DNA from 4 places in the Mesorhizobium sp. B2-3-6 genome. Region 2 is predicted to be linked to each of the others. Evidence: predicted binding sites of a transcription regulator. Region 2 holds the regulator's gene; each other region holds the start of a gene.
The links. Region 2 encodes LexA, which represses DNA repair genes until DNA is damaged. Its sites were predicted from a motif close to TGTTCNNNNTGTGTTCNG; they were not measured.

Region 1: the regulator LexA is predicted to act here: its motif matches at 2,204-2,221, upstream of recA (recombinase RecA).
Region 3: the regulator LexA is predicted to act here: its motif matches at 5,131-5,148, upstream of FJ953_RS13345 (sel1 repeat family protein).
Region 4: the regulator LexA is predicted to act here: its motif matches at 4,074-4,091, upstream of dinB (DNA polymerase IV).

Annotation. Positions count from the first base shown of each region.
Region 1 covers NZ_VFVW01000013.1:109,672-116,916, reverse strand. Annotated here, with positions in the region: gene FJ953_RS28690 (pseudouridine-5'-phosphate glycosidase) at 88-1,005, opposite strand; gene FJ953_RS28685 (carbohydrate kinase family protein) at 1,052-1,996, opposite strand; gene recA (recombinase RecA) at 2,279-3,376, shown strand; gene alaS (alanine--tRNA ligase) at 3,680-6,346, shown strand; gene FJ953_RS28670 (glutathione S-transferase N-terminal domain-containing protein) at 6,500-7,126, opposite strand; gene FJ953_RS28665 (NADP-dependent isocitrate dehydrogenase) at 7,213-7,245, opposite strand, start outside.
Region 2 covers NZ_VFVW01000008.1:164,910-172,154, forward strand. Annotated here, with positions in the region: gene FJ953_RS22830 (ComEC/Rec2 family competence protein) at 1-1,566, shown strand, start outside; gene lexA (transcriptional repressor LexA) at 1,560-2,303, opposite strand; gene FJ953_RS22840 (TetR/AcrR family transcriptional regulator C-terminal domain-containing protein) at 2,756-3,433, shown strand; gene kynU (kynureninase) at 3,430-4,677, shown strand; gene kynA (tryptophan 2,3-dioxygenase) at 4,741-5,577, opposite strand; gene FJ953_RS22855 (AMP-binding protein) at 5,574-7,199, opposite strand.
Region 3 covers NZ_VFVW01000004.1:172,939-180,183, reverse strand. Annotated here, with positions in the region: gene FJ953_RS13365 (carboxyl transferase domain-containing protein) at 1-548, shown strand, start outside; gene FJ953_RS13360 (O-acetyl-ADP-ribose deacetylase) at 550-1,113, shown strand; gene FJ953_RS13355 (acetyl/propionyl/methylcrotonyl-CoA carboxylase subunit alpha) at 1,095-3,056, shown strand; gene FJ953_RS13350 (branched-chain amino acid ABC transporter substrate-binding protein) at 3,210-4,331, opposite strand; gene FJ953_RS13345 (sel1 repeat family protein) at 4,730-4,996, opposite strand; gene FJ953_RS13340 (DUF2147 domain-containing protein) at 5,442-5,783, shown strand; gene FJ953_RS30445 (hypothetical protein) at 5,991-6,149, shown strand; gene FJ953_RS13335 (hypothetical protein) at 6,204-6,398, shown strand; gene FJ953_RS13330 (AMP nucleosidase) at 6,500-7,245, shown strand, end outside.
Region 4 covers NZ_VFVW01000001.1:428,014-435,258, forward strand. Annotated here, with positions in the region: gene FJ953_RS02045 (MurR/RpiR family transcriptional regulator) at 1-426, opposite strand, end outside; gene FJ953_RS02050 (Gfo/Idh/MocA family oxidoreductase) at 758-1,942, shown strand; gene FJ953_RS02055 (sterol desaturase family protein) at 2,223-2,756, shown strand; gene dinB (DNA polymerase IV) at 2,804-4,045, opposite strand; gene FJ953_RS02065 (hypothetical protein) at 4,187-4,423, shown strand; gene FJ953_RS02070 (helix-turn-helix domain-containing protein) at 4,568-4,984, opposite strand; gene FJ953_RS02075 (dihydrofolate reductase family protein) at 5,125-5,712, shown strand; gene FJ953_RS02080 (2OG-Fe(II) oxygenase) at 5,864-6,607, opposite strand; gene FJ953_RS02085 (methylated-DNA--[protein]-cysteine S-methyltransferase) at 6,604-7,149, opposite strand.

The DNA of each region.
Region 1 (7,245 bases), on a different contig from region 2:
CGGAGACGTCCAGCAGGACAGAGGAGGGCGTGACGGAACTCGGTGGTCGCGAGTAGCCGTGGTGCCGCCGGTCGTATTTCCGGCGTCCTACAGCGCCCCGGCAATCCGCGCTGCCAGCCGAGCATTGTTTTCGACCAGCGCGATGTTGGTCTTCAGGCTCCGGCCGCCGGTGAGTTCGAGGATTTTGGAGAGCAGGAACGGCGTCACCGCCTTGCCGGTAACGTTGAGCGCCTCGGCGGCCTTCTGGGCGGCCTCGATGTAGCCGGCCATCTCGCCGGCCGGGATTTCGTGATCCTCCGGCACCGGATTGGCGATCAGCATGCCGCCGCTCAGGCCCAGCGCCTGTCGCGTCTTGTAAAAATGCGCGATCTCTTCCGGCGCGTGCAAGGTCAGCGGCGCGCGGAACGGCGACTGCCGCGACCAGAAGGCCGGCATGGTCTCGCAGCCATGGCCGATCACGGGCACGCCGCGGGTCTCCAGCACCTCCAGCGTCTTTTCGATGTCGAGGATGGCCTTGGCCCCAGCCGAGACGACGATGACGGGCGTGCGTGCCAGCTCATCGAGATCAGCCGAAATATCGAAGCTTTTTTCGGCGCCCTTGTGCACGCCGCCGATGCCGCCGGTGGCGAACACCTTTATCCCAACCATATGCGCGGCGATCATTGTGGCGGCAACCGTGGTGCCGCCGGTGCGCCCTTGCGCGACGGCGAAGCCGAGATCGGCGCGAGAGAGCTTCATGGCGTCGCCGGTCATCGCGAGCGATTCGCGTTCTCCGTCGGAGAGGCCGATCTTGATGCGGCCCGCCACCACGGCGATCGTCGCCGGCACCGCGCCGCCGTTCGCAATGATCCTTTCCACGTCGGCCGCCATGGCGCCATTGTCGGGGTAGGGCATGCCATGGGTTATGATGGTGCTTTCCAGCGCAACCACGGGCTTCCCGGCGGCCAAGGCTTGCGCCACCGGCGCGTGGACATCGATGAAGGGGCGGGCGGTGTCTGGGGTCATCTGGATCTCCAATCCGAAGTGCGGCGCATCCTTTCGGATGCCGGTCTCATGCCATTTCCTGCTCTTCGGGCACAAGAGCCAGCGCTTGCGCGAAAGTCGCCGTGGTGAAATCGGGAACGGCGCCCGCGCTTTCAATAGCCAGCGTCGCGGCGGCGACGCCCTCCCGCAGCGCCGCGCGCAAGGGCATGCCGCGCAGTAGGGCGGCGACCGTCGCGCCGGCAAGCGCATCGCCGGCGCCGGTGACGTCCACGACCTTTCTTGGAGGGGGCGGGACGACGGCAAAGCTGCCGTCGCGGTCGAAGCCCAGCACCGGGCCGCCGCCCGCCGTGACCACCGCGCTGTCGAGGCCGGCGCTTCTCAGCCCGTCGAGGACAGTTTTTTGAGAGGCGGCATCGTCAAGCCCGGCAAGCGCCACCGCCTCGCGCCTGTTCATGAAGGCGACGGCCAGGCCGCCGAGCACTGGTGTCAAGCGCACGACCTTGGCCGGTGAAATGGCAATGGCGAACACGGGCTTGCCGGCGGCAAGCGATACCAGCCGCTCCAGAGCCGCCGATGGCAGATTGGCGTCGCAAAGGACGGCATCTGCGGCGGCGATCTCCTCCCTCACCCTGGAGCGGCGGATCTGCTTTGCAAATGCCAGCTCATAAAGCGCCATGTCGGCAAAGCCGACGAGCAGTTCGCCCTCGCGGTCGATCAGCGCCGTATAGCTCGGCGTCGTGCGGTCGAGGAACACCGCGGACAGGTCGGCAATGCCTGCCTCGGCGATGGCGCGCGAAACCGTGTCGGCGGCGGCATCGCCGCCGCGCACCGACAGCAGCGAGCCCGAGACGCCTCGCCGCACCGTGCTGCGCAATGCGTTGAAGACGCCGCCGCCAACGTCCTCGCGCATCGTGCCCGGGTTGGAGGCAGCCGGCACGTAAGCGCCGGACACCTGGCCGCGCCTGTCGATATGGGCGCCGCCCACCGCCAGGACTCTTGGAGATCTCACCATGCGCCGATATGACCTTTGTTGGCGGTCACGCACAAGCGCCATGCTGTGCGACGGAGCTTCGCAGGCAACAGCCAGCGATTCGTGAGGCCGGCATGGCGAACCAGCCTGGCCCAATATTCGGACCATGTTGGAGCCGAATCGTGAGACAAAAAAAGAACAAATCAGGATGTTGCTTATTTTTCAAATGCTTGATCCCTCTTGCCAAATGAGAACAAAAAAGGTACAAATAACCAAGGATTACGGATTGTCCGGCCTTCATTGACGACTACGGGGTGATGTATCATGGCTCAGAACAGCTTGCGGCTTGTAGAGGATAAGGCAGTGGACAAATCAAAGGCTCTGGATGCGGCGCTGTCGCAAATCGAGCGGGCTTTCGGCAAGGGCTCGATCATGCGGCTCGGCGCGAACGAGCAGGTCGTCGAGATCGAAACCGTGCCGACCGGCTCGCTTGGCCTCGACATCGCGCTTGGCGTCGGCGGCCTGCCGCGCGGCCGCATCATCGAGATCTACGGGCCGGAAAGCTCGGGCAAGACGACGCTGGCGCTGCACACGGTGGCGGAAGCCCAGAAGAAGGGCGGCATCTGCGCCTTCGTCGATGCCGAGCACGCGCTCGATCCGGTCTATGCCCGCAAGCTCGGCGTCGATCTCGAAAACCTCCTGATCTCGCAGCCTGACACTGGCGAGCAGGCGCTTGAAATCTGCGATACGCTGGTGCGCTCCGGCGCCATCGATGTGCTGGTGGTCGATTCGGTCGCGGCGCTGACGCCACGCGCCGAAATCGAGGGCGAGATGGGCGATTCGTTGCCCGGCCTGCAGGCCCGCCTGATGAGCCAGGCGCTGCGCAAGCTGACCGCCTCGATCTCGCGCTCCAACACCATGGTCATCTTCATCAACCAGATCCGTATGAAGATCGGCGTCATGTTCGGCTCGCCTGAAACCACCACCGGCGGCAATGCGCTCAAATTCTACGCCTCGGTGCGTCTCGATATCCGCCGCATCGGCTCGGTCAAGGACCGCGACGAGGTCGTCGGCAACCAGACCCGCGTCAAGGTGGTCAAGAACAAGCTGGCGCCGCCCTTCAAGGTGGTCGAGTTCGACATCATGTACGGCGAAGGTGTGTCGAAGACCGGCGAACTGGTCGATCTCGGCGTCAAGGCCGGCGTGGTCGAGAAATCGGGCGCCTGGTTCTCCTACAATTCGCAGCGTCTCGGCCAGGGCCGCGAGAACGCGAAGCTGTTCCTGCGCGACAATCCCGATACGGCGCGCGAGATCGAACTTGCGCTCAGGCAGAACGCCGGACTGATCGCCGAAAAATTCCTCGAGAATGGCGGCTCCGAAGGTGGCGATGATGGCTTCGAGGATGAAGCCGGCGCGATGTAAGCGCTCGTCGGCACGATCTAGCGTTCGCTGGCGCGATCTAGCGTTCGGTTTACGGCCCGAGTTCGGCCATAATCCCGGTTCATCAACTTGAGCTTATGTAATCGAGTTCTGTAGTATTGCGTTTCGAACCGCCGGCCCCGTGCCGGCGGTTCGCGTTTTGAGCGGCTGGCGAACCGCGAATTGGCCAGCTTGCGTGTTTCTGGACAGGGTGCCAAGCGGCGGCTAAAAGGCCAGCTCCATCTTCTAAAGCAGAGCCCATTTTCCGCCGGTCCGGCCGGCGGCTCTCTCGAAAAGGCAGCATTCATGAGTGGCGTGAACGAGATCCGGTCGACATTTCTCGACTATTTCCGCAAGGAGGGTCACGAAGTCGTGGCGTCGAGCCCGCTTGTGCCGCGCAACGATCCGACGCTGATGTTCACCAATGCCGGCATGGTGCAGTTCAAGAACGTCTTCACCGGCCTGGAGAAGCGGCCCTATTCGCGTGCCACGACCGCCCAGAAAAGCGTTCGCGCCGGCGGCAAGCACAACGACCTCGACAATGTCGGCTACACCGCGCGCCACCTGACCTTCTTCGAGATGCTCGGCAATTTCTCCTTCGGCGACTATTTCAAGGAGCGCGCCATCGAGTTGGCCTGGAACCTCATTACCAGGGAGTTCGGGCTTAAGAAGGACAAGCTGCTCGTCACCGTCTACCACACCGACGACGAGGCGGCCGGCTTCTGGAAGAAGATCGCCGGCTTTTCCGATGATCGCATCATCCGCATCCCAACCTCCGACAATTTCTGGGCGATGGGCGACACCGGGCCGTGCGGGCCATGCTCGGAAATTTTCATCGATCGCGGCGAGCACATCTGGGGCGGTCCGCCCGGCACCCCGGAGGAGGATGGCGACCGGTTCCTGGAATTCTGGAACCTGGTGTTCATGCAGTACGAGCAGGTGACGAAGGACGAGCGCATCGACCTGCCGCGCCCGTCGATCGACACCGGCATGGGGCTGGAGCGCATGGCCTCCATCCTGCAAGGCGTGGAAAGCGTGTTTGAGACCGACCTGTTCCGCCATCTGATCGATGCGGCGTCGTCCGCGCTCGGCCGCGGTCCCGACGCCGAGACCGTCGCATCCTATCGCGTCATAGCCGATCACCTGCGCTCGTCCTCGTTCCTGGTCGCAGACGGCGTGCTGCCATCGAACGAAGGCCGCGGCTATGTGCTGCGCCGCATCATGCGCCGCGCCATGCGGCATGCGCAATTGCTCGGTGCGAACGAGCCGCTGGTGTGGAAGCTGGTGCCGGCGCTGGTTCGCGAGATGGGTCAGGCCTATCCGGAACTGGTGCGCGGCGAACAGCTGATCACCGAGACGCTGAAGCTTGAGGAGACCAGGTTCCGCAAGACACTGGTGCGTGGCCTCGGTTTGCTGTCGGAGGCGACGGAAAAGCTCGGCGCCGGCGACATGCTGGACGGCGAGACGGCCTTCAAGCTTTACGACACCTATGGCTTCCCGCTCGACCTGACGCAGGATGCGCTGCGCCAGCGCAACATCTCGGTCGATCTTGCCGGCTTCACCAGTGCGATGGAGCAGCAGAAGGCAGAGGCGCGTAAGCACTGGGCGGGCTCCGGCGAGGCGGCGACCGAAGCGGTCTGGTTCCCGGTGCGCGAAAAAGTCGGTGCCACCGAATTCCTCGGCTACGAGACCGAGCAGGCGGAAGGCATCATCCAGGCGGTTGTCCGCGACGGCAAGACCGTCGACAGCGCCGGCAAGGGCGAAGCGGTAGCCGTGGTCGTCAACCAGACGCCGTTCTATGCCGAATCCGGCGGCCAGATGGGCGACACCGGAACCATTTCAGGCGAAGGCTTCTCGATCGAGATTTCCGATACGCAGAAGAAGGCCGACGGGCTGTTCGTGCATCTCGGCAAGGTGGTCAGCGGCACTGCCAGGACGGGTGCCGCCGTCGAGCTGAAGGTTGACCATGCGAGGCGCTCCAGGCTCCGCGCGAACCATTCCGCGACGCATCTGATCCATGAGGCGCTGCGCGAGGTGCTGGGCACCCATGTCGCGCAGAAGGGCTCGCTGGTCGCGCCCGAGCGCCTGCGCTTCGACATCTCGCACAACAAGCCCATTTCGCCCTCGGAACTCGAGGAGGTCGAGCGCATGGCCAACGAGATCGTGGTGCAGAACAGCCCGGTGACCACGCGCCTGATGTCGGTCGACGATGCCATCGCCGAAGGCGCCATGGCGCTGTTCGGCGAGAAATACGGCGACGAGGTGCGCGTCGTGTCGATGGGCACGGGCCTGCATGGCGCCAAGGCCAACCGTCCTTATTCGGTCGAGCTTTGCGGCGGCACGCATGTCAGGGCAACCGGTGACATCGGCCTGGTGCGCGTCGTGTCCGACAGCGCCGTCGCCTCAGGCGTGCGCCGTATCGAGGCGCTGACGGGCGAGGCCGCGCGCAAGCATCTCGATGAACAGGACCGGCGGCTGAAGGCGGCCGCCGCAACACTGAAAATCTCGCCGGCCGACGTGCCGGCGCGTGTTGAAGCCCTGCTCGAAGAGCGCAAGAAGCTCGAGAAGGAGCTCACCGAAGCGCGCAAGAAGCTGGCGCTGGGCGGCGGGTCGCCCGCTGACGCGCCGGCCGCCAACGAGACCGTCGCGGGCGTCGGCTTCCTCGGCAAGTCGGTTTCCGGTGTCTCGCCGAAGGATCTGAAGCCGCTCGCCGATGCCGGCAAAAGCTCGCTCGGCTCCGGCGTGGTCGTGTTTGTCGGTGCGGGCGAGGACAACAAGGCGAGCGTCGTGGTCGCTGTCACCGATGATCTCGTCGGCCGCTTCAGCGCCGTCGACCTGGTGCGCGTCGCCTCCGCAGTACTCGGCGGGCAGGGCGGCGGCGGCCGGCCCGACATGGCGCAGGCCGGTGGCCCCGATGCCTCGAAGGCCGACGACGCGATTGCTGCGGTGAGGGCGGCGCTGGAGGCGGCGTGATTCATTGCAGAATTGGCAGGCAACGCTCCAGGCCGGTTGCTTCCCTTCGAGGTTCGCGCCGCCCGCTCATGAGGGGCGACGCTGACATCAATGATCGGTTGTCCGCGAAATCATTGACCTGAATCGAATGTCGCTGTGCTGCGCTGTCGCAGATCAGCTGGCCTTTTCAGTCCTGGCAAAGCTTGTCTGTTTAGCAATACAATCCCACCAGTCCTGTATGTCGGCAAAGCGAGCCAGCAGTTTGCGCCCTTCCGCCACCCTGACGAAATAGCCGATGATCGGTGCCGCATGCAGGTCGGCGAGCGTCAGTTGATTGCCGAGCAACCACGGCCCCGGGGATCTCAATGATGAGAGCACCTGAAGGACCGCTCCTGCTTGTCGTAATCCGCTGACAATCAGCGCTTCGTCAGGCGACGCCTTCTCCAGCCGCTCCACGGCGACGTCCCAGACCATGGCCCGATAGCCATAAGCGTCGAGCATGCCGATGATCTGGTTCATCCGCGCGCGGCCGCGCGGATCGTTCGGCTGCAAGGGCGGTCCGTCGAAAGCTTCATCGACATAGCGCGTGATCGCGCTGGCCTCGAACAGGCGAAAACCGTCATGCTCGAAGGCCGGGATGCGGCCGAACGGGTGGTGCTCGAAATACCAGCCGGGGATGCCCTCGGCGGCAAAGACATCGACCGGCACAAGCTCATAGTCGACGCCCTTCTCCTCCAGCGCCATGCGCGCTATGCGCACGTAAACGCTGTAGTCCGCGCCGTAGAGGACCGGTTTGGCCATGTTGCCAGTCCTTTGCTTTCGATTTCGTTGGCCCAAAAAAGCGAAGGCTCCTTCCGGAGCCTTCGGCGTGTTGAACCCGCGGGTGCCTACGCCATCGCCTTCTGCAAATTCTCGTCGAT
Region 2 (7,245 bases):
GCCGACCATATCAGGGGCAGCATCGGCGGTGCCGAGGGCGAGATCGCCGCGGCGCTGATCGTGGGTGTGCGCGCCGGGATTCCCGACGAGATCAATGAAGCGATGCGACGCACCGGCATCTACCACATCATCTCAATTTCCGGGCTGCACATGGCGCTGGTCGCCGGCACGGTCATGGGTCTGCTGCGTGGCGGCTTCGCGCTGTTCCCGAATTTTTCCTCCCGCCGGCCGGTCAAGAAATACGCGGCCGCGGCGGCACTTTTCTCGATCGCCGCCTACCTCGTCATTTCGGGCGTCGTTGTCGCCGCCGAACGCAGCTTCATCATGCTGGCGGTGATGCTGATCGCCGTTCTGTGCGATCGGGCGGCACTCACCATGCGCAATCTGGCTATTTCGGCGATCGCCGTCATCGTGGTGTCGCCGCACGAGGTGGTAGGGCCGAGCTTCCAGATGTCGTTCGCCGCCACCGCGGCCCTGGTCGGCGGCTATGCCGGCTGGTCGGATCGCAAAGCCGACAAAGCGCGGACCCCGCCGCCGCAACGGACCTTGCCTGGCCTCCTGACGCGAAAATTGCTGCTGGCGACAGGTGGGCTGGCGATGACCTCGATTATCGCGGGAAGCGCCACGGCGCTTTTCGCCATCTGGCATTTCCAGCGCGTGTCGCCGCTCAGCCTGTTCGCCAATCTTGCCGTCATGCCGATCGTTTCGGTCGTGATGTTCCTTGCGGTTGCCAGTGCGCTGCTGATGCCGTTCGGGTTCGATGGACCATCCCTTTATCTGATGGGCAAGGGACTGACCGCGATGATCGCCATATCAGGATGGATCTCGCAACGCTCGCCGGTCGACGCGGTCGGGTTGATTTCGCAGCAATCCGTCCTTCTGGTGGCGATCGCCCTGGTCATCGCGACGATGGCCACGACATGGCTGCGGCTGGCGGCACTTCCCTTCGCGCTCGCCGGCCTGTTGACCGTCTCGGACACGCGCACGCCGGACGTGCTGATTTCGGAGGATGCCCGCCTGGTGGCACTGCCGATCGGCGGCGGTGAGCTCGCGATCAACCGGGCGCGCCCGAACGAATTCACCGTCGATAATTGGAAACGCGCGCTGAAGTCCGAAACCATCGTTGCGCCGGAACTGTTCGACAGCGGAGACCGACAGTTCGACATCTTCGATCCCGCGCAACTTCCGGCGGGAGCGCCTTTCTATTGCTTCACAGGCCTGTGCATGGCCCGGCATCCCTCGGGGGCGATCATCGCGCAGGTGGAGGATCGCAAGGACGCCTGGAGGGCCTGCTCCTATGCGGATCTGATCGTCATCAACGACCCCGCGGGCTACGATCCCTGCCACAATCCGCTGGTTCTCGTCATCACCAAGCGGCAGCTCGCTCGTAAGGGAAGTGCCGCCGTCTTCTTCGACCAGCAATCGGCGACGGCACCGGCACGGGTCAGCTTTGCCGTCGACAGGCCATATCGGCCTTGGCACGAACAGCGGAAATTCTCACGCGAGGCAAGGGGACTGCCGCCTTACCGTAAACCCGAAAAGCCCACCGCCGACCCCGCTCAGTAGCGCCTGATCAGGCCGACTAGCTTGCCTTGCACCTTGACCCTGTCCGGTCCGAAAATACGTGTTTCATAGGCCGGATTGGCAGCCTCGAGCGCAATCGAAGCACCCTTTCGGCGGAAGCGCTTCAGCGTTGCTTCCTCCTCGTCCACCAGGGCCACGATGATCTCGCCGGGACTTGCGGTGTCGGCATTGCGGATGATGACCGTGTCGCCGTCGAAAATGCCGGCCTCGATCATCGAATCGCCCTTGACCTCCAGCGCATAGTGTTCGCCGCCCATGATCATGTCAGGCGGCACTGAAATGGAATGCGTCTGATGCTGGATGGCGTCGATCGGCACACCCGCTGCGATGCGACCCATGACCGGGATCGACACCGCTGAAACCGCATCGTCGTCATTGCCGGCAGCGGGCAGACGCGAAGACGTCGCCGGCTTGATCTGCCGGCTAGGGCTGCTGCCCTGTCCGAGGCTGCCCTGGATGACGCTCGGGGAGAACTTCTTTGCCGCGTTAAGACCCGGCGCGATCGAGTCCGGCAGGCGCAGCACCTCCAGCGCGCGCGCCCGGTTGGGCAGGCGGCGAATGAAGCCGCGCTCCTCCAACGCCGTGATCAGCCGATGAATTCCCGACTTGGAGGCGAGGTCCAGCGCTTCCTTCATCTCGTCGAAGGACGGCGGAATGCCGCTTTCCTTCAGCCGTTCATGGATGAACATCAAGAGTTCATGTTGCTTGCGCGTGAGCATGGCGGCCCCCAAAGGCATTGCACGAAGGGTCTGGAACCAGAATCAGAAAACAAACCCAGAACAAACACTATCTGTTCCAGTTGTGTTCCGCAACCATTTAAAGTTTAATGAATTTGTTAAGGCGACGGAAACGAAATGCCCTCCCGCAGCCAGCATCCTGCCAGCGCGGTCCGTCGTCAATGCGCTCCCGGGCCCTTTGAAACTATTTTGGTTAATGGCCTGTGGCCCGACCGGTCCCCACTCTTGGCACAAGCCTGCAAGCTGGGTGACCGGCAGGTGCGGGGTGCGTTTGGGCGGATTAGAAACCCCTGCGGCTCGTGAACGAAACGAAACCAAAATGCCAACTTCCGCCGGAAAACGGCCAGACACCACCACTGGTCGCGACGGGCTGCGTTCGTTCGTTCGCTTGACGAAACCGTATAATAATGTACGGTTTTCGAAGAGGAACACCAATGACCACGCCGAAGCAGGCCGCGCGACGCGAACGGATAGAGGAGGCCGCCTATGCGGTGCTCCGGGAAGCCGGCTACAAGAGCGCCTCCCTGCTTGCTATCGCCAAGCGGGCATTGGCCTCGAACGAAACCCTCTACAACTGGTACGGCAACAAGCAGACCCTGTTTCGATCCTTGATCGAAGCCAATGCGGGAGAGGCAAGGAAGCTGCTGGAGGACGCCCTTCACCAGGCGCGCGATCCGCTCGAAACCCTGAACTTGCTCGGGCCAGTCCTGCTGACCCTCGTGACGGGCGACAAGGCGGTGGCGCTCAATCGCGCCGCGGCCGGCGACGTCAACGATACAGGCACGCTTGGCCAATCGATCGCGCAATTCGGCCGCAATACCATAATGCCGCTTGTTGGTGACCTGCTTCGAACCGCAAGTCGGGCCGGCCTGATCGCCTGTGACGATCCTGCCGAAGCCGCCGACATCTACATCAGTCTTTTGATCGGCGATCTCCAGGTTCGCCGGATCGTTGGGGTGCTCGAGGAATTGCCTCGGGCGGAAATCGAGCAAAGATCGAACCGGGCGTTCACCCTGTTCTTGCGCCTCTATGCGGCCAGCCCTTGCCCGGGCGGCAAAACAGCCGGCCCGTTTCCAGGGCGCTCTTCTCACCGAGGAACATCGCGACCATGAGCAAAATTCCCGATCTCGCAGCGATCGAGGCAATGGACACCGCGGATCCGCTGCGTGCCATGCGTGACCGCTTCACCTTGCCCCAGGGGGTGATCTATCTCGACGGCAATTCGCTGGGCGCCGCTTCGCCCGCCGTGTTCGGCGAGCTGCAGAAGGCCGCCACGCAGGAGTGGGCGCAGGATCTCATCCGCGCCTGGAACACCGCCGGCTGGTTCGACATGCCGGTCGAACTCGGCGACCAACTCGGGCGCCTGATCGGGGCCGCCGCCGGCCAGACGGTGGTCTGCGATACCACCTCGATCAACATCTACAAGGTGCTGCATGCGGCACTCGGGATGCGGCCGGACAGGTCAGTCATCGTCGCCGAGGGGGACAGCTTTCCGACCGATCTCTATATGGCCGAAGGCGTTGCCTCGACGCGGCCGGGCACGGTGCTGCGGCTCGAGGGTGTCGATGCGCCGACCATAGAAGAACTGATCGACGAGCGGGTCGCGGTCATCCTGGTCAACCACGTCAACTACAAATCCGGGCAGTTGCGCGACATGGCCGCGCTGACGCGGACGGCACATGATGCCGGCGCGCTGATCGTCTGGGATCTCTGCCATACCGCCGGCGCCTTGCCGGTCGAGCTCGACCGTTCGAACGCCGATTTCGCCGTCGGCTGCACCTACAAATATCTCAATGGAGGCCCAGGTGCCCCGGCCTTCATCTACGCGGCCGAGCGCCACCATGGCGATGTCCGCCAGCCGCTCAGCGGCTGGTGGGGCCATGCGCGGCCTTTCGCCTTCGAACAGGGTTTTGCTGCCGGCACAGGCATCCGCCGGTTTCTCTGCGGCACGCAGCCTGTGCTGTCGATGCGCGCGCTCAAAGGGGCCCTCGATGTCTGGAACGACGTCGACATGGCAGAGGTGCGCAGGAAGAGCATCGCATTGACCGATCTGTTCATCCAGCTCGTCGAGGCAAAATGCGGCGCCTACGGCCTCGAACTCGAAGGCCCGCGCGACGGCAATGAGCGCGGTAGCCAGGTGTCGTTCCTCCACCCGCATGGCTATCAGGTGATGCGGGCCTTGATCGAGCGCGGCGTGATCGGCGATTTCCGCGCGCCATCCACGATTCGCTTCGGCTTTACGCCGCTTTATGTCGGCTATGTCGATGTCTGGCAGGCTGTCGAGGTGCTGGAAGACATTTTGCGCACGGACGCGTGGCAGGAGGCGCGTTTCGCCGTCAAGGCGGCGGTGACTTAAGAGCCTGTCGCTCAGAAAAGCGCAGTGGGTTCGGGATAACGATATGCAGTCGGCAAAGCTACGTCAGAGCCGGGTGCGGACCTTCCACAGCTCCGGGAACAACTCCACCTCCAGCATCTTCTTCAGGTAGGACGCGCCCGATGTGCCGCCGGTGCCGCGCTTCATACCGATGATGCGCTCGACCGTGGTGACGTGGTTGAAGCGCCAACGGCGGAAATAATCCTCGAAATCGACCAGCTTCTCGGCGAGTTCGTAGAACATCCAGTAGCGCTGCGGGTCGCGGTAGATGATCTGCCAGGCGACAAGGACCTCTTCGTTCTCGGTCCGCGTTTCGCGCCAGTCCGTACGCCTTGCGTCGGCACCGATGTCGAAGCCGTTACGGGCGAGCAGCAGCAGCGCCTCGTCGTAGAGCGACGGTTGCGCCAGGATCGCCTCCAGTTTCTCGCTGAGGTCCGGCCGGTGCTTGTGCGGTCCGAGCATTGCGAGATTGCGGTTGCCGGCCATGAACTCGATGGCACGGTACTGCCACGACTGGAAGCCCGAGGACTGGCCAAGCGCGTCGCGGAACTCGGTGTATTCGCTGGGCGTCATCGTGCGCAGCACGTCCCAGGCATTGTTGAGCTGCTCGAAGATGCGGGCGACGCGCGAAAGCATCTTGAAGCTCGGTTCGAGACGGTCGGCGCGGATGGAGCGGATTGCGGCGCCGATTTCGTGCAGCGCGAGCTTCATCCAGAGTTCCGATGTCTGGTGCTGGATGATGAACAGCATCTCGTCATGGGCTGACGAAAGCGGCTCCTGCGCCTCGAGCACCTTTTCCAGATGCAGATAGTCGCTGTAGGACATGCGCTCCTTGAACGACATTTCCGCGCCCTCGGCGGACGGGTCGTAGGGCTTGCTCAATTGATCTTCTCCGCGCGCAGCCGGAAGCGCTGGATCTTGCCGGTCTGCGTCTTGGGCAAAGCGGCGATGAATTTTACCGAGCGCGGATATTTGTAGGGCGCGATCGTGGCCTTGACGTGATCCTGCAGACGCTTGACGGTCATTGCGTCTGGCGCCACGCCTTGCACGAGCACCACATGAGCCTCGACGATCTGGCCGCGCTCGGCATCCTCGGCGCCGACCACCGCGCATTCGGCGACATCGGCATGCGCCAGCAGCGCCGCTTCGACCTCTGGGCCGGCGATGTTGTAGCCGGCACTGACGATCATGTCGTCGGAGCGCGCTGCGAAGTGGAAAAAACCGTCCTCGTCCTGCCAGAACGTGTCGCCGGTGAGGTTCCACCCGTCGCGGACATAGTCGCTCTGCCTGGCATCGGCCATGTAGCGGCAGCCGGTCGGTCCCCGCACCGCGAGCCTGCCCGCGGTGCCGCGCGGCACTTCACGCATTTCGTCGTCGACGACGCGCGCCTGATAGCCGCCAACGGCCTTGCCGGTGGAGGCAGGCTTCATGTCATCGAAGCGGTTGGAGATGAAAATATGCAGCATTTCCGTGGCGCCGATGCCGTCAAGGATCGGCTTTCCGGTTTTCTCAGTCCATTCCTCGAACACCGGCGCCGGCAAGGTTTCGCCGGCCGAAACGGCGACGCGCAGCGACGATAAATCGGCCCCTTCGTCCATGGCCTTGAGCATTGCGCGATAGGCGGTGGGCGCGGTGAAGGAGATCGTCGCTTTGTAGGTTTCGATGATGTGGACCATGTTGGGCGGCGTTGCCTGTTCCAGCAGCGTCGCCGCGGCGCCGAAACGCAGCGGGAAGATGGCGAGCCCGCCAAGGCCAAAGGTGAAGGCCAGGGGCGGCGAGCCGACGAAGATGTCGTCAGGCGTCACCTGCAGGATCTCGCGGGCGTAGGCGTCGGCGATGATCAGGAGGTCGCGGTGAAAATGCATCGTCGCCTTCGGCACGCCTGTCGTGCCTGAGGTGAAGCCGAGCAGGGCGACGTCGTCACGCCCGGTCTGCACCGCGGTAAACGTCACGGGCTTGTCGAGGGCGGCGCGATCGAGTTCGGCGTCGTGGTTGGCGGTGCCGTCGAAGCCGATGACCTGCTTGAGGAACGCGCTGTCCTTGGCGCAGGCGGTCATCTCGTCCATCAGCCTGGTGTCGCACAGCGCTGTGGTGATTTCGGCCTTGTCGACGATCTTGGCGAGTTCGCCGGCGCGCAGCATCGGCATCGTGTTGACCACGACGGCGCCGACCTTGGTGGCGGCCAGCCAGCAGGCCACCATTGCGGGGTTGTTGGCCGAGCGGATCAGCACCCGGTTGCCTGGCTTGACGCCGTAATTCTCGACCAGCGCATGCGCCAGCCTGTTCGTCCAGTCGGATAATTCCTTGTAGGTGCGGCGGCGGCCGTTGCCGATCAGCGCGGTGTGGTCGCCCAACCCTTTCTCGACCAGCCTGTCGGTCAGTTCGACGCCGGCATTGAGCCGTTCGGGATAGTCGAAGCCGTCGAGCAGGAAGTCCGGCCATTGATCCGGCGGCGGCAGGTTATCGCGCGTGAACGTGTCGATATGCGCTGATGGCCCAAGCATTTTCGGCTGCCCCTGTCTGCCTCACGCCCATCGCTGAACAAAGCAC
Region 3 (7,245 bases), on a different contig from region 2:
TGAAGGGCGCGCATTTCATCGAACTGTGCTGCCAACGCAAGATTCCACTGGTGTTCCTGCAGAACATCACCGGCTTCATGGTGGGGCGCAAATATGAGGCAGGCGGCATCGCCAAGGACGGCGCCAAGCTGGTGATGGCAGTCGCCACCGCCCGCGTGCCCAAGGTCACCGTGATCATCGGCGGCTCGTTCGGCGCCGGCAACTACGGCATGTGCGGGCGCGCCTACTCGCCCCGCTTCCTGTGGATGTGGCCGAACGCCCGCATTTCGGTGATGGGCGGCGAGCAGGCGGCGACGGTGCTGGCCATGGTCAAGCGCGAGGGTATCGAGCGCAAGGGCGGCGAATGGAGCGCTGAGGAAGAAGCGAAGTTCAGGAAGCCGATCCTGATGAAATACGAGCATGAAGGCCACCCGCTCTATTCCTCCGCAAGGCTATGGGACGACGGCATCATCGATCCGGCCAAGACGCGCGAGGTGCTGGCGCTCAGCCTCTCGGCCGCGCTCAACGCGGAGATCGAGGAAACGCGCTTCGGCGTGTTCAGGATGTGAAATGGGCGAGGTGCAGGACAGGATCCGCATTAACGTCGGCGACATCACCAAGTTGGATGTCGACGCCATTGTCAACGCGGCCAATTCCTCGCTGCTCGGCGGCGGCGGGGTCGACGGCGCCATTCACCGGGCGGCGGGGCCGGAACTCCTCGCCGAATGCCGCACGCTCAACGGCTGCAAGACCGGCGATGCAAAGTTGACCAAGGGCTATCGGCTGCCGGCCCGCTACGTCATCCATACGGTCGGTCCAGTCTGGCAGGGCGGCGGCAAGGGCGAGGCGGAGTTGCTCGCCTCCTGCTATCGGCGTTCGCTCGAAATCGCCGCCGAGAAGGAATGCCGCTCGGTCGCCTTTCCGGCGATCTCGACGGGCATCTACCGCTATCCGAGGGATGAGGCGGCAGCAATTGCAGTCGGCGCCGTAAATAGCTTCTTGAGCGGAAATACGACGCCGCAGACCGTCATCTTCTGCTGCTTCGACGAACAAATGGCCGAACTATACCGTGAGGCCGTTGCTTCCTCCAGGCGAACGCAGTCTACGGAGGTTTCATGTTCACAAAGATCCTGATCGCCAACCGAGGCGAGATCGCATGCCGGGTGATCCGCACGGCGCGCAGGATGGGGGTGCGCACGGTTGCCGTCTATTCCGATGCCGATGCGAAATCCCTGCATGTCGAGATGGCCGACGAGGCGGTACATATCGGTGCCTCGCCTGTCAGCGACAGCTATCTGCGCGGCGACAAGATCGTCGCGGCCGCCTTGGCGACAGGCTCGCAAGCCGTTCATCCCGGCTATGGCTTCCTGTCGGAAAATCCTGATTTCGTCGACCAGGTGGCGGCCGCGGGGCTCACCTTCATCGGCCCGTCGGCGGCCTCTATCCGCGCCATGGGGCTGAAGGATGCCGCCAAACGGCTGATGGAAAAGGCCGGCGTGCCCGTCGTGCCGGGCTACCATGGCGAGGCGCAGGAGATCGTGATCCTGGCCTCCAAGGCACGCGAAATCGGCTACCCCGTGCTGATCAAGGCGCGGGCCGGCGGCGGCGGCAAGGGAATGCGCCGGGTCGAGCACCCCGATGAGTTCTCCGAAGCGCTGTCGAGCGCACGACGCGAGGCGAAATCCGCTTTTGGCGACGACCGTGTACTGGTGGAAAAATATATCGACAAACCGCGCCACATCGAGGTGCAGGTTTTCGGCGACAATTTCGGCAATGCCGTCCATCTGTTCGAACGCGACTGCTCGGCGCAGCGACGCCATCAGAAGGTTATCGAGGAAGCCCCCGCCCCCGGCATGACCGAGGCGTTGCGCAAGGCGATGACCGAGGCGGCGGTGAAGGCCACCAAGGCGATCAGCTACTGCGGCGCCGGCACTATCGAATTCATCGTCGATGCCTCGCAAGGCCTGAAGCCTGACCGCTTCTGGTTCATGGAGATGAACACGAGGCTGCAGGTCGAGCATCCCGTCACCGAGATGGTCACCGGCACCGATCTGGTCGAGTGGCAGTTGCGCGTGGCATCAGGCGAGAAGCTGCCGAAAACGCAAGGCGAGATAAAGCTAGCCGGCCACGCCTTCGAGGCGCGCCTCTATGCCGAGGATGCCGCAAGGGAGTTTCTGCCTGCGACCGGCACGCTGCATCATCTGAAATTTCCCGACACGGTTCCCCAAGGGGCCGCCATGCGTGTCGAAACCGGGGTGCGGGCCGGCGACGCCATTTCTCCCTATTATGATCCGATGATCGCCAAGCTGGTGGTGCATGGCGGGGACAGGCTGGCTGCGCTGGAGGCACTCGGCGCGGCGCTTGCGCGAACCGAAGTCGCCGGTTCGATCGTCAATACCGCCTTCCTCGCCGCGCTGGTGACCGATCCGGACTTTTCGGCGGGCGATGTCGATACCGGCCTGATAGGCCGCCACCAGCAGGCGCTGACCGAGATTGCGCCGCCGAGCGGCGAAACGGTCGCGGCCGCGGCCATAGCGGCCTCCGGGGCGGGCGCGCTGCCGGCATCGGATGATCCATGGTCGTCGCTTGCCGGCTACACGCATTTCCATGGCATGGCGCGACAGATCCGGCTGAAGTTTGGCGAGGACGATATTCTGGCGAGGGTTTCGGTACGACCAGACCGGCGTTCCCAGGTGACGCTCCATGCACCCTATGACAGCGCCAATTCGCATGACCTTCGCGCCGTTCCTCGCCTCGCCCGCTGGCCAGGCCACATCACGATATTCGAAGGCGCGGCCGGCTATACGTTCGCGGTGCCGGACCCGTTGGCCAGAGGCGATGATGCGGCGGCGGCGTCAGGCAGTTTGCGCGCGCCAATGCCGGGACTGGTCAAGCTTGTGCGGGCGACAAAGGGCGATACGGTGATGAAGGGGCAACCGCTGCTTATTCTCGAGGCGATGAAGATGGAGCACACCATCGCCGCGCCCCATGATGGCGTGATCGCCGAGATCGCCACCGAGGGCGCGCAGGTTACCGACGGCACTGTGCTGGTGCGGTTCGAGGATATGCAAGGCTGACAGCCTCGCTGCCGGACGCCAAGCGTCCCTGTCCTGCCGGACAGAGAGAGGCGCCGTAGAATGTCGACCGCCGTTATATGTCCATGGCAAGACACACAGGCAGAAATGAAATGGCCGGGACGAGCCCGGCCATTTCATCGATATAGGCAGCGATTACGGCTGGATCGGCGCATACTTGCCGTCGTGCCACTGGTTGATGTCGTAGCTGGCGTTCTTGAGGTCGCCCTTCTCGTCGAAGGTGACATTGCCGACAACCGTGCTGATTGGCTGCCCGTTCTTCAGCGCCTCGGCGACCTTGGCCGGATCATCGCTGCCGGCACGCTTGATGCCTTCCGCAAAGGCCTGGATCGTGGCGTAGGAGAATAGCGTGAAGCCTTCCGGCACGAAACCGCCGGCTTTGATCTTCTCGACGGCTGCCTTGGCTTCCGGCTTTGCCTGAGGATCCGACGGGAAGACGAACATGGTCCCTTCGCCGGCCGGGCCGGCAACCTGCCAGAATTCCGGCGAGGCTATCGAATCCGGCATGATCAGCTGGAACTTGATGCCCTGTTCCGCCGACTGGCGCAGGATCAGGCCAGCCTCCGGGTGGTAACCGCCGAAATAGACAACGTCGGCCTTGAGGTCCTTGAGCTTGGTGACGAGCGCCGAATAGTCCTTTTCGCCGGCATTGATGCCTTCATAGTCCACTTCCTTCAGGCCGCCGGCATTCATCGTGGCCTTGACCGCATCGGCAACGCCCTGACCGTAGGCACTCTTGTCATGCAGGATGACGACGTTCTTGCCGGCATACTTCTTCGCGATCCAGGGGCCAATGAAGGCACCCTGCGCATCGTCACGCGTATAGAGGCGCATGATCGTCGGCCAGCCGGCCTTCGCTGCGGCGTCGGTCAGCACCGGGTTCGAGGAGGCCGGGCTCATCATCAGGGCACCGGCTTCGGCATAGACGGCGGAAGCCGGAATGCTCGAACCCGAGCAAGCGTGGCCGTCGATGAACTTGACGCCATTGGCGACGATACGGTTGGCGACCGAAACCGCCTGCTTCGGGTCGCACTGGTCATCCTCGATATCGAGCTTGATCTGGCGACCGTCGACACCGCCGGCAGCATTGATCGCGTCGGCGGCAGCCTGCGCGCCCTGCTTGAACTGATCGCCAATGGTGGCGAGCTGTCCGGTCATCGGACCGACCACCGAAAAGGTGATGTCGTCGGCATAGGCGACCGGCGCGCTCATCATCAGGCCGAAAATGGCCGCGTTCAAAATACTTAATTTTTTCATTGCGGTATGACTCCTCCACTCACGCGCGGCCGCCCCGGCCACGCTTCTTCCAGAGAGGCCGGACAATTTCATCCTTCGTGTGGCCTGTCTAGGCGCATTGGCGGCGCTCGATTAGGCCTGCGGAGCATCTCTGGAGCAAAAAGGCAAAAGCCGCGCCGGCCTTGTTCCGGCCGGTCGCGGCTTTGCCTGTCGAGCTGTTTCTCAAGCGCCCCCGCACTCGAACCCAACTCGCCTTCCCTGTCTTCCTGCTGGCCCTGATCTTTCCGAAACCGGATCATGGCCGCCGCGCCGCTGGCCCTGTCGGGCGTGCCGCGTTCTTGGTTTTGTCACGTGGCCGTCTTACCGCGGCCTTGTCCTTGCCTGGCGGACCAGAAGGCCGCCCTGCCTTATCTCTAAATTCAGTGCATCGTCATCCATTCGCGGGCTTCGCGCAGCGCCTTGGCGATCTCGACCTTCGACATCGCAGCCGACAGTTCCGAACGCAATTCCGCAGCGCGGGCCGAACCCTTGATCGCGGCGATGTTGAACCATTTGTGGGCGGCGACGACATCGGTCTCGCAATCGCGGCCCGTCGCATACATCATCCCCAGTTCGAAAAGAATGTCGGCCTGGGCAGTTGCCCCCATGGCGCCGAAGCCTGCTTCAAGCATTTCAAAACGTGCCATTTTTCAATCCTCTCTTCCGGCCCTGTCTGGCTCCCGAGAGCTGCCTCCGTTTGTCTGCCCGGGCTGCTCTTTCGATGCTTTCGAGAATGCCGCTCAGGCTTGAATCCGTCGTTAAATGGCGTGCTTAATTTGAGGAAAACAAAGCTAAAACAATAGGTAAACGTGGAAATTCGTTAAGGATACAAAGCCAGCGATTCAGCCGGATAGCGCCAAATTTGACGACAATTTTCGCGGGCGGAATCAACACTCTGCTAACCACGCGAAACAAACGCCGCGCATGCATGCATTCATTTCCCTGCCGACATTGCTTCCGTCGGCGCATCTGAATTGCCAAAGCTTCCGCTGCGGCACCGCTTTTGTTTTGCAGGGAGCTGGATTAGCTTACGTTTGCGTAAGCGGCAGACCGGCGAGGCGTAGCCTCCTGCCGGTATCCAAGGGAGGAAAGATGTTTCGAAAAGCAAGCCTGGCCCTGGCGGCCACTTTGATCCTGACCGGTCTGGCCTGGGCCGATCCGATCGAGGGAAACTGGAAGACGCAGGCCGGCGATACCGCGGCCATCGGGGGCTCGGGTTCATTTTCCATCACGCTGAAGTCTGGCAAATATGCCGGCAAGACCATCGGTTCGCTCAAGGCGTCCGGCGACAACAAATACACCGGCAACATAACCGACCCGGCAAACGACAAGACCTACTCCGGCAAGGCGACACTGTCGGGCACCTCGCTGAAAATGAGCGGCTGCGTGCTCGGCGGGCTGATCTGCAAGAGCCAGACCTGGCACAAGCTCTGATCGACCCCATCCTTGCGACATGAAAACGGGGCCGGCAGGCCCCGTTTTCGTTTCATGATCCTGGCGTGCTGTGCCGGCGGCCATGCTCCTTATGGCCAGCGCCGCCTCAAAACCCATCAACCAATTTGAACGGCAGATGAACGCCGGCATCAGAGCCGGTTCAGTCGTGCCCGGGCATTCTCCTGCGTGTTGAAGGAGACACGACCAATGCTCGCCCGCCGCTTCACCATCGTCTGCCTGCTGGTGAGCCTGTTTGGAATGTTCTTCGCCATCCTCGTCGCCGAAGCGGGCCGTTCGGCCCGTTCCTGGGACGAGGCCAGTTCCAGAACCTGCCGCCTCGCCTGCCCGACCACCCTTCGCCCCTGAGACAGAAACCAAAGACCTGACCAACCACAAGACCTCGAAAGAAAAGCAAAGACCATGAACCGCATCGCCGCCAATCTCTTCAAAACCGTTCGGCTTCTGCCGCGGGCGGCGCTCATCCTGGCGTTTCTTGCCGCACCGGTCCTGGCCGTGCCGATGATGCGTACCGATGCCGGGTCCACGATCGACGCGCCAGCACTGAAGAAATCCGGCGTCGGTTTCGTGCTGCTGGTCAGCCTGCAGCGCGGATAAATTGCGCCTTCGATCGGGACACCCCTCCCAACCGCCTATCCAAATCTCTATATTGAGCCATGGAAAAGCGAATCTACCCCCAAGCCATCGAATCTGTCGTCATGCCCGAGCCTTTTGGCCGGCAAAGCTTCGACACCGCCGAAAAGGCGGTCGCGGCGCTGCAAGCCCTTTATGACCGCAACACCAAGTTCCTGCGCGACTCCTTCGCGGCGCTTGCCGCCGGCGGGGACAGCAGCAAGCGCTACCGCGCCTTCTACCCGGAGATCGGCGTCACGACGAACTCGTTCACCCAGATCGATTCACGCCAAGCCTATGGCCACATGCCGACGCCGGGGCATTTTTCCACCACCATCACCCAGCCGAGCCTGTTCGAAAGCTATCTGGTCGAGCAATTGCGTCTGATCATGCGCAACCACGGGGTCGCGGTCACGGTCTCGGAATCGACAACGCCGATCCCGCTGCATTTCGCCTTTCTCGAAGGCACCCATGTCGACGGAACCGCGGCCGAGCGTATCCAGCGGCCTATCCGAGACCTGTTCGACGTGCCAGATCTCGACGGTACAGATGACCAGATCGCCAACGGCACGTTCGAAGTGGCGTTCGGAGAACCAAGGCCGCTGGCGCCCTTCACCGCGCAGCGGATCGACTATTCGCTCCACCGCCTGTCGCACTATACCGCGACCACGCCGCAGCATTTCCAGAATTTCGTGCTGTTCACCAACTATCAGTTCTATATCGACGAGTTCGTGGCACGCGCCCGTGACCTGATGGAGAATGGCGGCGGCGGATATGCCGAATTCATCGAACCGGGCAACGTGGTCACCAAAGCCGGGCAGAGCGCCCCGAG
Region 4 (7,245 bases), on a different contig from region 2:
CTGCGAGGCGCCGACCATGCCGCGCAGGAAATGCAGGTCGGCATTGGATACGCGCGGCGTGCGTTCCTGGCCGCGCCCTTCCGGCCAGGACGCCTTGACATGGTCCTTGAACAGGCCCTGGAAATCGGAAAAGCCGGCATAGCCGAAGATCTGGGCGAAGCGCACCAGCGTCGAAGGCTGCACCCCTGCCTGCGCGGCGACCTGTGCGATGGTGCCGAGCGCGACGTCGCTCGGATGCTGCCACAGGAAGATCGCGACCTGGCGCAGCCGCTTGGGAAAATGGACCGTGCCCGACGACAGCACCGCGCGCAGCTCCTCGTAAGTCTGCGGCTTGATATAGCCGAGCGCCGCCAGCGAGCGCCCGCGCTTGCGGGTCGTCGCCTCGTCGGCGCTGGAGGGTCCGGATGATTTGCGCGCCCCGCTCATGATTTCAGGCTAGCGCGATACGATCGTTTTACAATATGAAAATTGGAAATCCTGTTCGAGGGTGGTAGCTGTTCTGCAGCGAAGAAGTTCGATGCATTCAACATAGCACCCTATGGCGCCCCCCTCTGTCCTGCCGGACATCTCCCCCACAAGGGGGGAGATCGGATGTCACGCCGGCTTTCGCCAAATTGCCAGCGTTGCATGAAAGGCGTCGCGGTCGACGCTGCCAATCTCCCCACCTGTGGGGGAGATGTCCGGCAGGACAGAGGGGGGCGCTACAGAACTCGACGGTGGGTGCTGGCTTAACATCCTTAAATCGGAGGAGACAAACATGGTCTATGCGACATCGGACGGATCGGCGGGCAAGCGTTTGCGCGTCGGCATGGTGGGAGGCGGGCAGGGCGCCTTCATCGGCGCTGCGCATCGCCTCGCCATGCGGCTCGACGACCAGATCGCGCTGGTGGCCGGAGCGCTGTCGTCCGACCCCGGGAACGCCGCCGCCTCGGCCGCCGAGATCGGCATCGCGCCGGAGCGCAGCTATGCCGATTACCGCATGATGGCAAAGGCGGAGGCGGCGCGCCCGGACGGCATCGAGGCGGTCGTCATCGTCACGCCCAACCACCTGCACGCGCCGGTCGCGACAGCCTTTCTGGAAGCCGGCATCGATGTGATCTGCGACAAGCCGCTGTCGACGACGCTGGGCGAGGCGCAAGCCCTGGTGGCGCTGACGCGGGAGAAAAATCGCCGCTTCGTCGTGACCCTCAACAACACCGGCTACGCCATGGTGCGCCAGGCGCGCGAGATGGTGGCGGCGGGCGAACTCGGCCGCATCGTCTCCGTGCACGGGGCCTATATCCAGGACTGGCTGACCAGGCCGATCGATGCCGACGGCCAGAAACAGGCGGAATGGCGCACCGACCCGGCGCGCGCCGGCCAGTCGGCGGTGGTGGCCGATATTGGCGTGCATGCCTTCAATCTGGCGAGTTTCATCAGCGGCCGCGAGGCCGAGACGGTGTCGGCCGACCTGTTCACCGCCGTGCCGGGACGGCGGCTCGATGATAACGCGCATGTGCTGGTGCGCTGGGCGGGCGGGGCACGCGGCACGATCCTGGCCAGCCAGACGTCGCCCGGCCACTATAATGATCTCTCCGTGCGCATCTATGGCGACAAGGCGGGGCTTGAATGGTCGGGCACGCGGCCCGAGGAACTGCGCTTCTCCAGATATGGCGAGGAAAGCCGCACGCTCGTGCGCGGCGGCCATGGCTCGACGCAGGAAAGCCGGCGCGTGTCGCGCATGCCGGCCGCTCATCCCGAAGGCTATATCGAGGCCTTCGCCAATTTCTACCGCGACGCCGCCGACATCATCCGCGCGCATCGTTCGGGCGCCGCCGTCGATGCGGCCCGGGCGGCGCAGGTGCCCGATGTGGTCGACGGCGCGCGCGGCGTGAAGTTCGTCGCCGCGGCGGTGGAGTCGAACGCGGCTGACGGGGCGTGGACGGCGGCAAGGTTCGGGTGAGGGTGTGCCATCCAATGTGACATCGCGGCCACGCCCGACGGTACCGCGCGGTTGACGGCGATCAAGAGTTGGCCGTCCATTCGGGACCGCGCTGTGTTCCGCCATTTTTCAAGCCCGTTGCGAGGCTGGTTTCGAAGGCAACAGCCGGTTGACTGGCTTCCAAATCGTTGCCGCCGACCTTGCGCGAGGTGATTGCGACGCTATGTCAGGCGCATCCGCGTTGCTCCCCGCCCGCGCATTCGGCAATCTGTCGCTTCTTCGGCGTTGAAGGCTTGCTCCGATGGAACTCGGTCTCATTGGATACTACAGCGACTTCGTGGTTTACCCCCTGGCGATCGCCCTGCTGGCTGTGGCCGGGCTTATCGAGGCCGGCGAAGAGAGCGCGCCAGGCTGGCTGGCGACGGCGCTGGCGTGCCTGTGTCTGTGGACGCTGATCGAATACGTCATGCACCGCTTCGTCCTTCACCACATTCCCTGGATCAGGGATCTGCACGCCCGCCATCATGTCGAGGAGCGCAGTCCGGTAGGCACGCCGACCTGGCTCAGCCTCGGCGTGCATGCGCTTGTCGCGTTCTTTCCCGTATGGATGGTCTCGGATTTCGCGGTCGCCAGCGCGGCGAGCTGCGGGCTGATGCTGGGCTACCTATGGTACGTCAGCATCCACCATGTGATCCATCACTGGCATCCCACTCATCCGAGCTATCTCTACACGCTGAAGCGCCGCCACGCGCTGCATCATCATGTCGACGAAAATGTCAATTTCGGCGTGACGTCGCTGTTCTGGGATCGGGTCTTCGGCACGATGCGGCTCTGAAGCCAACTGGTGTGCGCCATTCGAGGAGCGCAGACAGCCATTCCCGCTTACAATTCCTTCTGCGCCAATTCCCTGAACTCGTCGGGCACGGAGCGGGCCGCCTCCAGCGCCACGGTGCCGTAGTCGACGGCCTGTTTGCCGAAGCGCTCGCGGATCTTGTCGATGGCGCGGTCGGCGCCGAAGCGTGCGAGGCCCTTCCTGGTGCCGGGGCGGCGCTTTTCGTCGGCGAGGCCGAGCGGCAGTTCGAGCTGCAATTCGGCACTTTCCTCCAGATGCGAGACCGAGATCGCCAGCAGCGAAATCGTCCTGTCATGCGGATGATCGGCAAGCACGCCCCGCACCAGGTCTGTCGCGATCTCGGCCAGCATCACCGTCGCCGAGATCGGCTGGTCGAGCGTGATCGAGCGGGTGACGGCGCTGAGGTCGGCGAAGCGCACGCGCACCGTCACCGTGCGGCCGGGGCGCGCCTTGGCGCGCAGCCGGCTGGCGACCCGGTCGGCCAGATGCAGCAGGACAGGGATGTAGACGCATTCCAGTGCCGGCTTGCGGCCAAGCGCCGACTGGGCACCGGCCGAATGGGCGCGGCGACGTGTTTCCAATTTGCGCGGATCGCGGTTCCACGACAAGGCGGCAAGCTTTTCGCCGGCGGCAGGGCCGAGCAGCCGCGCCAGCGCGCCGCTGTGCGTCCTGGCCAGTTCGCCGATTGTCTGGACGCCGATCTCGGCCAGCCGCGCGCTGGTCGCCGGGCCGACGCCCCACATCAGGGAGACCGGCAGGTCATGCAGGAAGGCGATCTCCGTGCCGGGCTCGACCACCACCAGCCCATCGGGCTTGGCCACCTGCGAGGCGATCTTGGCCAGGTGCTTGGTGCGCGCCACGCCGATCGAGATCGGCAGGCCGAGTTCGCTTCGCACGCGGCGGCGAATGGTCGAGGCGATCTCCCGCGGCTGGCCGAACAGATGCGTGCAACCGGCGACATCGGCGAAGGCCTCGTCGATGGAGATGCGCTCGACCAGCGGCGTGAAATCGTCGAGCACCTTCATCGCGGCGTCGCCGAGCCGCTGGTAGTCGCGGAAATTTCCGCCGACGAAAATCAACTGTGGGCAGAGCTCGCGCGCCTTGCGCCCCGGCATGCCGCCGCGCACGCCGAAGGCGCGGGCTTCGTAGGAGGCGGCGAGCACGACGCCGCCGCCGACCGCGATCGGCTTGCCGCGCAGCGACGGGTCGAGAAGCTGCTCGACCGAGGCGTAGAAAGCGTCGAGATCGGCATGCAGGATGGTGGGCTCCATCCCCGGTTCCTCGCGACGTTGTAGAGTATGGAACATAAAGAGAACAAACATTGCTCGCTGTCAAGCGAGGTCGCGATCCGCCGGAACATTGTCGCTCACAATCGCGTTGACGGCCGAAGGGCGCCGCGTGCGGAGGCTGGCATGGGCAACTTTGAAATGATCGATCTGGTTTGCGTCGTCAACGCCTGCTCGACCGACCGCGCCGCGGGGCGGCTGGTTTCGATGGCCAAGGCCGTGGAGGAATTGCGGGTGCTGACCGGCGATTTCGTCTCGGCCGACGAAACGGTCGCGAATGCGCTGAGTGAAGTCGCGCTGCAGTGCGGCTGCGCCGTGCTGTTCGATGAGCAGGCGGGCGCCGACATATTGCGCACGCCATAGCTCGCCGCCGGCGTGCTGCAATGCATCACGCAACCGCTCCAATCGCTTGTTTTTGCGCTATTCCGAACAGAGGGCCGTGACGCGCTTTCTGAGGCGCGTTGCCTGTGCGGGTCGTTGTCCGCGAGGCCGCCTTGGCGACATCCATCAACCGAGATGCTCCGCCCGCAGCGCCTGCCTGAGGCGCTCCAGCGCCGGCTCGCCGTCGGCAGCGAGCTTATCGGCGATCCTTGCCAGATCATCGTCGGCCTTGCGGTGCTTGCTGCCCCAGGCGCCGAGCGTGGCCAGCACGGGCACAAGGTCGACGCCGGCCTCGGTCAGGCGATAGATCGCCTTCAGGCCATGTGTGGGATCACCGCTGCGGGTGAGGATGCCTTCGTCCTGCAATGTCTGGAGGCGCTCGGCCAGCGTACGCGAGGAAATGCCCTCATCGGATTGCAGGAATTCGCGAAAGTGCTTTTTTCCGGCGAAGACCAGGTCGCGGATGATGAGCAGCGTCCAGCGGTCGCCGAGCAGTTCGAGCGACAGGTTGATGGGGCAGCCAGACCGGTCCTGTGTCGACATGTGTATGGTTCCATTTTTAAATCGCTTTACTATTGACATCGTTTTCATCTCAGGTCAATAGTTCCAAATGTAAACCATCGGCAACCGTGCCGGCCGGACGGGTAAAACGAGCCGCTCGGCCCTTGACTGGGAGAACCATAATGAAAAAGCTGATCCTCCAGATGCAGATGTCGGTCGACGGTTTTGTCGGCGCCGCCGGGGATCATCGCTGGCAGCTCTGGGAATGGGGCGACGACAGCGCCTGGGACGAGGAGCTGAAGCGGGACTTCAACGCCGTCTTCGCCGGCATCGATACCATCCTCTTGAGCCGCAAGATGGCCGAGGAAGGCTACCTCACCCATTGGGGCAATGCGGCGAAGAGATATCCGCGCGACCCGTTCTATGCTTTCGCCCAGCGCATCGTCGAGGCGAGGAAGGTGGTGCCGAGCGACAGGCTCAAGGCCTCGCGATGGGAGGGCACGACAGTGGTCAGCGGCGACCTGCCGCGGGAGGTCGACTTGCTGAAGAGGGGTGAGGGCGGCGACATCGCGGTGTTCGGCGGCGCCGGCTTCGCCTCGGCGCTGATCGCGGCCAGGCTGGTCGACGAGTTCCAGCTGTTCATCAACCCGGCCGTGCTGGGCGCCGGCCGCCGCATCTTCGACCAAGGCGGGTTCGGCAGGCTGCGGCTGCTCGGCTCGAAATCCTATGCGAGCGGCATGGTGGTGAGTCGCTACGCGCCGGCCGGCTAATCGAAAGGCATTGCACTGATATCATGCCTGCCGTTGAGCTTGGGCATGGCAGTCGGCGATGCAGCACCAAGCGCGGTTGTGCCTTAGCCCCCAGGGGCGAAGGGAACACGCGCCTCGATGTACTCTTGGTCAACACCTTGGCCTCACCAATTCACTTCGCATCATGAAAAATGATGCCCACCGTGTGCCGCATGCCCGAGCGCAGGCGGCTGACGCCGTGGCGCAGATTGACGCGGTAATTGCCCTTGGTGCCCTGCACCGGCCGATTGTGGACGGCGAAGGAGACGGCATCGCCCTGGCGCAAGGGCACCACTTCCACCCGGCTCTGCATGCGCGGCCGCTGTTCGGTCAGGGCGAACTCGCCGCCGGTGAAATCCTCGCCGGGTTCTGAAAGCAGAACCGCCACCTGCACCGGAAAAGCGAGGTCGCCATAGAGGTCCTGGTGCAGGCAGTTGAAGTCGCCGGGCACATATTGCAGCAGAAGTGGCGTCGGCCTGACCTGGCCGGCGGCGTGGCACTGCTTGAGAAAGGCGGCATGCGTTTCGGGATGGCGCGTGGCGATGCCCATGCGCTCGTTCCAGCGGTTGGCGACCTCGGCGAGCCTGGGATAGAGCGCCGTGCGCAGCCCGCCGATCAGGTCCGGCAAGGGGTAGCGGAAATAGCGGTATTCGCCCTTGCCGAAGCCGTGCCTGGCCATGTGGATATGGCTGCGGAAATGTTCTTCATGCGGATAGAGCCCGGCGAGTTGCCGACACTCCTGCGGCGTGAGCAGCTTTTCCATCACGGCACAACCGAAGCCGTCGAGTTCGGCGGCGAGGGCCGGCCAGTCGTAAGCGGCAACCCGTTCCTCGGCGGCTTTCACCACCGATGCCGCAACCTTGGCATGGGCGTTCATATCGCGGCCTCTTTGTCGAGCAAAGCGTGCTTGCGCTCAGTGCCCCAGCGGTAGCCGGAGGGCGTGCCGTCGGCGCGGACGACGCGGTGGCAGGGAATGCCGAGCGCGATCGCGTTGGCGGCGCAGGCCGTCGCCACGGCGCGGGCGCCGTTCGATTGGCCGAGACGCTGGGCAAGGGCGGCGTAGGTGATGGTTGCGCCGCGGCGGATGCTGCGAAGCTCGCCCCAAACTTTTTGCTGGAACGGCGTGCCGTGGCTGATGTCGAGCGGCAGGTCCAGGCCGGCGGCGGGCGTTTCGATGAAACATGCTATCGCCGCGAGATCGTCATGCAAGGCGGTCTCGTTCTCGACCAGCATCTTGCCGGGAAAGCGGCTGGCGAGGTCCTGCGCCAGCGCCTCTGCGTCGTCGCCGATCAGGATGGCGCAGACGCCGAGGGAACCGCGCGCGGCGAGGATTTTGCCGATCGCGGATTGGGCGATGGCGTAGGTGATGGTGTCGGCGCCGGAGGCTGTCGCCGGCGTGTGGGTTTGCATGAGGTTCATTGCTTCACTCCTTCTGTGTGCCTGAACCCTAGCTGCGTGCCTTCCGTTCCTCACTCCGATGGTTGCTTTCAAATTCAATTTCCGGAACGGTGCGGA